DNA from 2 places in the Marinitoga hydrogenitolerans DSM 16785 genome. Region 1 is predicted to be linked to the other one. Evidence: riboswitches for the same ligand, from Rfam matches in the RefSeq annotation. Region 1 holds a riboswitch; the other holds the start of a gene.
The links. Region 1 has a riboswitch for cobalamin ahead of BUA62_RS03675 (ABC transporter substrate-binding protein). Riboswitches for the same ligand answer to the same signal wherever they lie in the genome.
Positions count from the first base shown of each region.

Region 2: it holds a riboswitch for cobalamin, as region 1 does, so the genes downstream of both, BUA62_RS08000 (ATP-grasp domain-containing protein) here and BUA62_RS03675 (ABC transporter substrate-binding protein) in region 1, are expected to answer to the same signal.

Region 1 covers NZ_FQUI01000008.1:2,544-6,959, reverse strand. Annotated here, with positions in the region: gene BUA62_RS03680 (LVIVD repeat-containing protein) at 1-1,923, shown strand, start outside; cobalamin riboswitch at 2,054-2,223, shown strand; gene BUA62_RS03675 (ABC transporter substrate-binding protein) at 2,277-3,161, shown strand; gene BUA62_RS03670 (FecCD family ABC transporter permease) at 3,218-4,171, shown strand; gene BUA62_RS03665 (ABC transporter ATP-binding protein) at 4,168-4,416, shown strand, end outside.
Region 2 covers NZ_FQUI01000028.1:24,729-29,144, forward strand. Annotated here, with positions in the region: gene BUA62_RS07990 (aspartate-alanine antiporter-like transporter) at 1-220, opposite strand, end outside; gene BUA62_RS07995 (succinate--CoA ligase subunit alpha) at 230-1,066, opposite strand; gene BUA62_RS08000 (ATP-grasp domain-containing protein) at 1,059-2,084, opposite strand; cobalamin riboswitch at 2,139-2,313, opposite strand; gene BUA62_RS08005 (hypothetical protein) at 2,412-3,884, opposite strand; partial or broken gene BUA62_RS08010 (transposase) at 4,126-4,416, opposite strand, start outside.

The DNA.
Region 1 (4,416 bases):
ACAGATATAGACGGTGGTAAGATATCACTTGGTGGAATAACAAGAAAATTAGCTAAAAAAGAAGATAGTGGAAATTATTATATTTTTGCAGCTGTAGAAGATGCTGGTATAAAGATATTAAAGGCAACATTTGAAGGTGATGGTGCAAGAGATACAGATTTCCAATTATTGGGAAGTTATAGTGTAACAGGTAAAACTTATGACATAACATATGATGGAACAATTGCATATGTTGCAGCAGGAACAGAAGGTCTATTGTTATTAGATATATCTGATTATTCAAATCCAATATTGATAACAAGTATAAATACTGATAATAACTCTAATTCGGTTGATATAAATAGCGTTATTTTTGAAACAGAAGGGTCTAATAAATATATTTATGCTACTGCAAAAGACAAAGGAGTAATAAAATATGATGTTACAGATGAAAATAATGTTATAGCATTATATAGTTTTGACACACCAGGATATGCAGAAGATGCAGTTTATTCAACAATTGAAGATGCCTTATTTGTTGCAGATGGGACGATGGGTATTGTTAAATTGAAAAAATCTGATCTTTCTTATGTTGGAGTAAAAGGTACAAATGGATATGCAAAATCATTAGATATAGATGGTTCAACAATTTATATTTTTGATAGTTTTAATGGATTAGTAAAAATGGATTCTAATTTAAGTATAATGGATGATTTAGTATCAGCACCATATGATGCAGATACAGTTGGCGCAAATAGTTTAGTAGGAATGAATGCAAGAAAAAGTATTGTAATTGAAACAGATTATAATGAAAGTGGAATTTTAGATGCAAATGAAGTTGCTATAATTGTAGCAGATAAATCTGGAGGAGTTAGAATATTGAAGAATGATGGAAGCATAATAGCGGTAGTAAAAACAAGAGGTTCAGCAGAAGATGTTTGGTTTGATGGAACTAGATATTTATATGTAGCAGATGGAGCTGCAGGAGTTTCTGTAATAGACTTAGATAGTGATGGAGATGGAAATGTTTTAGATGATGGTAGTGTAAGTGGGACAGCAGATAATCCACCATATTTAACTAATAATTATGTAGATACAGATGGGTATGCATATTCATTATTGCCTTCAGAAACAGCCAATACATATTTATATGTAGCCGATAGTGCAGCTGGAATTGCAATTATTAATATAGCTTCTGCAGGAGCGCCAGTTTATGATAAAAATGTTAGTGTTGATGGAAAAGTAGTAGTTGATTTAGCTAAAGATGTAACAAATAATATAATATTTGCAGCTCTTGGTGATGATGGGATAGGTTCATTAACATATGCAGCAGAAAATGCTTTAACTTTTGTTGAAAGATATGATACAGATGGTTATGCGTTTTCAATTGAAGTATCAAATATAGCCGATTTTGTTGTTGTAGCAGATGGTAGTGCAGGTTTTGTATTAAAAGAATATAACACTGCAAATGGAAAATTTAGTGAAGATGGACCAACAGATGGTAACACCACTTCTGATAAGTATGCTGTAAGATTTGAAGATGCTATGATAACAGATGTAGTATATTCAAGTTCTAACGGTGGATTTGATTATTACTTATTATCAGCAGGTAATAAAGGTATTATATCATTCCAAGTAGATCCGGCAGATTTAATAGGATTAGATAATTCAGATGGAAGATATCCTGATGGAGATTCGGATAATAATAAAATAGTTGATATGTATGATACACAAGGTTCTGCAATGGATGTTACGATTTATAATGATGCAACAGCTTGGGTAGATAAAGCCGTATTGTCAGATTCTTTAAATGGAATATTAATATTCAGTTATGATTATAATACTACACCTGATTTTGAATTTGGGCCAAGTCCATTTAGTAATACACCAGATAAAGATTTAAATTGGTATAATTTAATTGGTGGAATAGCAGCAAATCAATAAGTTTAATATGCCCCGGGATTTTCCCGGGGATTTTTTATGTTTCAGAAAAAGGATATTTTAATATTTACTTTTAATTTTTACTTTTAATATTTACATTGCGTATTTTTCATGTTATAATATCACTGACAATTAAATAAAATTCCTTTAAAGTTAAGGGAAAACGGTGAAAATCCGTTGCGGTCGCGCCACCGTGAGTGGGGACGAAACCAGCACTTATGCCACTGGAAACATTTCTCTGGGAAGGCGCTGGGAGTAGAATGATCCATAAGCCGGGAGACCTGCTTTAAAGGGATTTGTTCCATCTTCTCGCGAAAAGAAGATGGAAAATAGATTTTTTATAGGAGGGATTATATATGAAAAAGGTATTTTTGACGTTGTTATTGGTGTTATCATTATCTTTGTTTGCATTTCAACCTGTAACTCTGGTGGATGATTTAGGAAGAGTAGTGAAATTTGACAAAGAGGTGGAAAAAATAGTTGTTGCAGCACCTGCAATTTCAGATTTTATTGTAAAATTGGGTGAGAAAGATAAAGTAGTTGGAGTTACGGATTTTGATTCATACATTACTGATGTAGAAAAAATAGGTAATATGTTTCCTTTAAATGTTGAAAAAATAATTTCTCTAAATCCAGATGTTGTATTATTAACCGGTGGTTTTCAAGAAGGAGAAGTATTAAAATTAGAAAAATATGGTATAAAAGTATTTGTGATTAATCCAACTACATTAAATGAAATGTTTAGAGATTTATCTCTTGTGGGAGTTATTCTGGGAAAAGAAAAAACTGCTCATGATTATGCGCAAAAATTAAGAACGAGAATGCTAAATATTGCAAAAAACACATTTACATGGAAAGAAAAACCAAGGGTTATATATCTTTCTGCATATGGCAGTGTGTCCCAAATGTGGACATGTGGCACAGGATCATATTTAAATGAATTAATATCATATGCTGGAGGTATAAACATCACTGCACCATATACTGGGAATAATGGTTGGTTTGCTGTTGGACCTGAATTTGTTGTAAAAGAAAATCCGGATATAATTTTGGTTCCTTCTTATTATCCTGGAGATAAAGGTGCTTATGATTTGATAATGAATGCTGATCAATTTAATGATATTAATGCTGTAAAAAATAATAAGGTGTTTATTATTGACGGGAATAAAGCATCTTTACCAAACACAGGCTTAATAGATTTATTGGGAGAGCTTAATAACCTCTTCAGTGAAAATAAATGAAATTAAAATCGGGGGAATTTTCCCCGATTTTTCACCTTATTATGGGAATTTCTTTTGTGTTATTATCGATAATTTTATTCATATCGTTAGGGGCAGTAAAAATACCCTTTAGAGATATAATACTTGCTTTTTTTGATAAATCACAGAATTCATTATATAATAGAATAATATTCAATTTAAGATTACCAAGAATACTTGGTACATTGTTGATTGGGGCTATATTGGCAATAGCTGGGAATGATTTTCAAATGATTATAAAAAATCCTCTTGCAGATCCTTTTATTATAGGAATTTCTTCTGGGGCGAGTTTTGGTGCTGTGATATATACAGCGTTAAAAAGTGTATATGGAATAAATTTACCTTTTGGAATAGAATTTTTCGCTTTTGTTTTTGCCTTAATCGCAACATTGATAACCTTTACATTAGCTAAAGAGGGTAAAAAGATACCTGTAGTGTCGTTAATATTAAGTGGAGTTATTGTAGGTTTTGTATTCAATTCAATTTCAACATTATTTACTGTGTTATTCTGGCAAAATTTATTACATGTCAATTTTTGGTTAATGGGAAGTACTGGTAATATTGTCTGGTCAGATTTAATTATATTAAGTATATTTCTTGTACTTCAAGTTTTAGTGAATTTTATTTTTAAAAAACATATTGAAGTAGTGGCTATGGGAGATGATATATCTATTTTTTCAGGTATAAACCCAGAAAAAATAAAATTAATAGTATTAGTTATAAATGTTCTTTCAGTATCTGTAGTTGTTTCTAAAGCTGGAATAATAGGTTTTGTAGGACTGATAATTCCTCATCTTGTAAGAAAATTAACAGGGCCTGACATATATTTTTCAACAATTGGTTCTTTGATATATGGGGGTATTTTTCTTGGGTATGCTGATTTGTTTTCCAGATATTTATTCAGACCTACAGAATTACCTATAGGAGTTACAACATCTATAGTAGGAGCTCCGATTTTTATTTTAATAATGAAAAGAGGAAGAAAAATATGAAAATTTTAGAGATAAAAAATTTGAAGTTTTCATATAATGAACATTTTAAATTAAATATAGATTATATGTATATAGAAAAAGGGGAATTTGTTTCTATAATAGGACCGAATGGTTCTGGAAAAACTACGGTTTTAAAATTATTAACAAATTTAGAAAAGAAAGATAATGGCGAAATTATAATAAACAAGAAGAATATTGAGAATTATTCGAAAAAAGAATTGTTTAAAAAAATTTCAGTAGTTCCA
Region 2 (4,416 bases), on a different contig from region 1:
ATATAAATAAAATTAAAGAAAAAAGGAAAAATTGTTTAAAATCCTTATTCATGCTGTTTATTATTTCTAAGTTATTAGAAAATTGGCTGGTAGTATACCAGCCAATTAATAATCCACTAAACAAGGTTCCAGAACTACCCAATTTAAAGTTCTTTATTTTTATTTTCCCAATTAAAATTCCAGATAATATAGTTAAAAATAGTAAAATATATGTATTCATACGTCCTCCTCATATTAATTCTGGTATATTTTTAATTACTTTTACCCCTAATTTTTTTAATTTTTTTTCTTTATATTCAATGCTCCCTTCATAACCATCCAAAATAGCACCAGCGTGTCCCATTCTTTTTCCTTTTGGTGCTGTTCTGCCTGCAAAAAATACTTTTATATCACCATTATAACCTTTTTTTAATGCATATTCAATACCATTCACTTCATCATTTCCGCCAATTTCACCGATTACTACAACCTTTTTAATATTTTCATTCATTATATATTCCATTGCCTCAGCTACTGATGTACCTATTATTGGATCACCACCTAAACCTATTCCAATTTTAATACCTGTTGAATATTTAGAAAGGTAATTTGAAATTTCATACATTAAAGTTCCGCTTTTTGATATCACTGCAATATCTCCCGGTTTAAATGCTCTTTCTGGCATAATTCCAATTTTTGATATTCCAGGAAATATTACACCAGGGCAATTTGGTCCAATTATTCTAACATCATTATCTTTTGATATTTTGTATATATCAAGCATATCCTGTTGTGGTATATGTTCTGTTATAATAATAATTTTTTTCACCCCAGCATTTATCGCTTCAAAAACTGCATTTTTTGCATAAGGAGCGGGAACAAATACTACTGAAGTATCTACACGAAATTTATTCACTGCATCATACATATTACTTAAAACTTCTACTCTATGTAATTTTTTTATTATATTATTTTTCGAAACACCACAAACAATATTAGTTCCATAATTTAACATTTTTTCTGTATGTAATCTCCCATATTTTCCTGTTATTCCCTGGACACATATTCTTTCTCTTCCATTAATCATGAATTTTCACCATCCTTACTGCATCTAAAATCATAGAATACATGTCTTCATAATAGCTTAATTCATTTTCTTTCAGTATTTTTTTTGCATTTTCCTCATTTGTTCCAGTTAATCGTATAAACAAACTAATTTCTGGATTTTGTTTTTTAAATTCTACTAAACCATTTGCTATTTCATCGCACTTTGTTATTCCGCCAAATATATTTAATATAATTCTTTTTATTCCATAATCCTTTAATAAATTTAGAGCCTGTATTGTAATCTCTTTTTCTGCTCCTCCCCCAAGATCAAGAAAATTTGCAGGTTCTCCGCCAGATAATTTTACAGCATCCATTGTAGCCATAACTATACCTGCACCACAACCAATTATTCCTATATCGCCATTTAATTTAACAAAATGAAAAGGATATTTTTCTTCTAAAAATTCCTTTGCCCATTCTTGTCTAAATATCGCATTATCATCTAAATGCATTACACTATCAAGTGCATATATTACCCCTTCATTATCTTCAACCAATGGATTGATTTCTAATAAAGTTAAATCCTTTTCTCTAAATAATTTTCTTAGATTTGGAATAATTTTTTGTATTTTTTCTGGTAAAAATTTTTCGTAATTTTCAAATGTTGCTTTTATTATACTATTTTTATTTTCTTCTATATCAATTCCTCCATTTTCAGAATATAATATAATAATATCTTTTTTTTCTCTATCTAGAACAAGAGAAATATAATATTCTTTTTCAAAAGGTATCATTTCTTCGATTAGGACACCATATGGTTTCTCACCTTTAATTTCCTTTTTTAACAGGACATTTGCTTTAGATATAAATTCATTTTCATCTTTGGCAAATAATACACCACCTGATTTCATACGACCTCCAACTAATACTTGCGATTTTAATACTGCAGGAAGAAATTTAATTTCAATATCCTTTTCTTCCTTTACTAGGTATGACACTGGAATTCTAATACCATACTCTTTTAAAAATTTTTTCCCTAAAAACTCTTGAACTTTCATATAGCCACCTCCTATAAAAATAAAAATATTATCCCAATTGCCCTCGCAAATGGGATTACCCTGGAATTAAAGGCAGGTCTCCCGACTTCTGGATCTCCCTACTTCCAGCGCCTTCCCAGTTTATACCAGTGGCTTTTGCTGGTTTCGTCCCCAGTCACGGTGGCGGGGCCGTGATGGATTTTCACCGTCTTCCCTATTAAGATTACTCACCTTTAATTCCGGAGGTATTTACTTTTCATCAAAATTGTATCATATAATAAAAATCATATCAAATTAACCAAGTAATAGTTAAAGAAAAAAGCGCCTTTTCAGGCGCTTCATTAATAGTTAAAACACATATTCTTCATTATCTACTTTTACATCTACATTATTTATTTCTACATTATATTTTTTCCCATTTTTTTCATATGTACCTATAAAAACTCCATTATAATATTCTCCATTAAAAAGTCCACCTTTTAATTCTGCATTTTCTATTTTAATCTTACCATCTTCAGTATAAGACAATACTGTTTTATTATTAGAAATACTTTTAACCGCTTTATTTTCTTCTGATACCTTTTCTAAAGTCATGTGGAACCAGGGTACTTTATCTCCTTTCTTTATAGTTAATCCATACACTACAGTAATTTCGTCTTCAGCATCATATGATGTGCGAGTACCATAATATGTAGTTGCACTTTCACCATCCTGTTGTATTTCAGTTACTTCAAAGTATTTGTAATTGTCGTTAGAAATATCCTCAACCTCTTCTAAATTTTCCCATAATGTGAATTTGTTTAAAAAATAATCACCATTTTCATTATGGTCTCTTAAATTATCACTACCATAAGCTGTACCAGAAAATCCATAATGTTGATTATTCTTCTTTCTAAAAACCAATGTTAATTCACTTAATTCTTTTTTCATTCCTTCACTTTTATTTCTTTGGATTGTTTCATATTTATAACGTTCCTTTTTTCTTTCTATTTTTATTATACCACTACCCACATCATCTTTTTCAGCATACCATCTTTCGCTCTCTTTAAAAGAACATTTAGAATAATCGCCGAGATCAAATGTTGATTTTGTATGAATCCACCAAGTCCCTGTAGAATTTTTTGTCGGTTCTTCAAATGAATCAAAAATATAATCATCAATATTTTCCAAAAAGCTTGGAAATTCTTTATTATCATCTAAAAATAGGGAATAACCTTCATCTTCTATATTTCTACAAAAATCAATAACTTCTTCGTGTTCTGTGGATAAATAATATTCATTTTCACTAACATATTTATCAATATATTTGATAATATTTTCATCATAAAAATCAACAATATACCATGCATTTTCACTTACTGTATATTTTTCAATTCGTTCAAAAAGATAAGAAGAAATTTTTGGTAAAATATGTAGCTCAATTTTAAAATCACCATCAATATCAAGTTCTTCATTTCTCTTCATTATGAAATAGGAATAATAATTTGTATCACCATTGTAGTCATCAAAATATCCTTCTTCAGGAACTCTAATCTCATCTCCGGCATTGGATCTGCTGTTGAAAAAAACTAAAGGTGTAGCTTCTCCTATAATCTCAGAAAAAGAACCAGCATTGTATTGGATTGTTTTTGTAACAACAGGCTTTTTTGGAGCAAGACTTTCAAATAATTCAATAACAGATTTGTATTTGTTAACTTCCAACATTTCTTTAGCTATTGTTGCATTAGTTTTTTCTGAAACACCATCATTTTCTTTAACCAAACAACTTGTTAAAGAAACTAATAACAGTAATATTACTAAAAAAACACTTACTTTTTTCATAAAAAACACCCCGCAATAATTATATAATTTTATATATATATTATACTATTTTTTACATATATTTTATATTAAGATAATGTAAAGTGTAAGTTGTTTTTTTCTATATGTTTAAATATATATACATTGATTCTAGAAACTCCAAAAATTGTGATTGTATATATTAATTAAACATCTAATTCTCAACCAATAAATGGCTCTTTCCAAAGTTACTTGAATAAACTGTGATTATGCTTAGATTAGTTTAATTATGTTCAATCAACAGAATTTTATTTTTTAATGTTTCAAATTTACATCTTCCATACATCATTCTTTTTATTAATTTTATTTTGTTTATTTTTCCCTCTGCTAAGCCATTACTATATTCAAATTTTATTGCGTTTTCTACTGCTACAATGTCTCGTTTTATTCCATGTATGAAACTCTGTATCCCTTGAATAGAACTTTTTTCATATTTTTTTATCCAATTATGTAATTTTTCTGTGCTTTTGGAAAATAGCACTTTTTTGAATTCTTTTACTGCTTCATATATTTC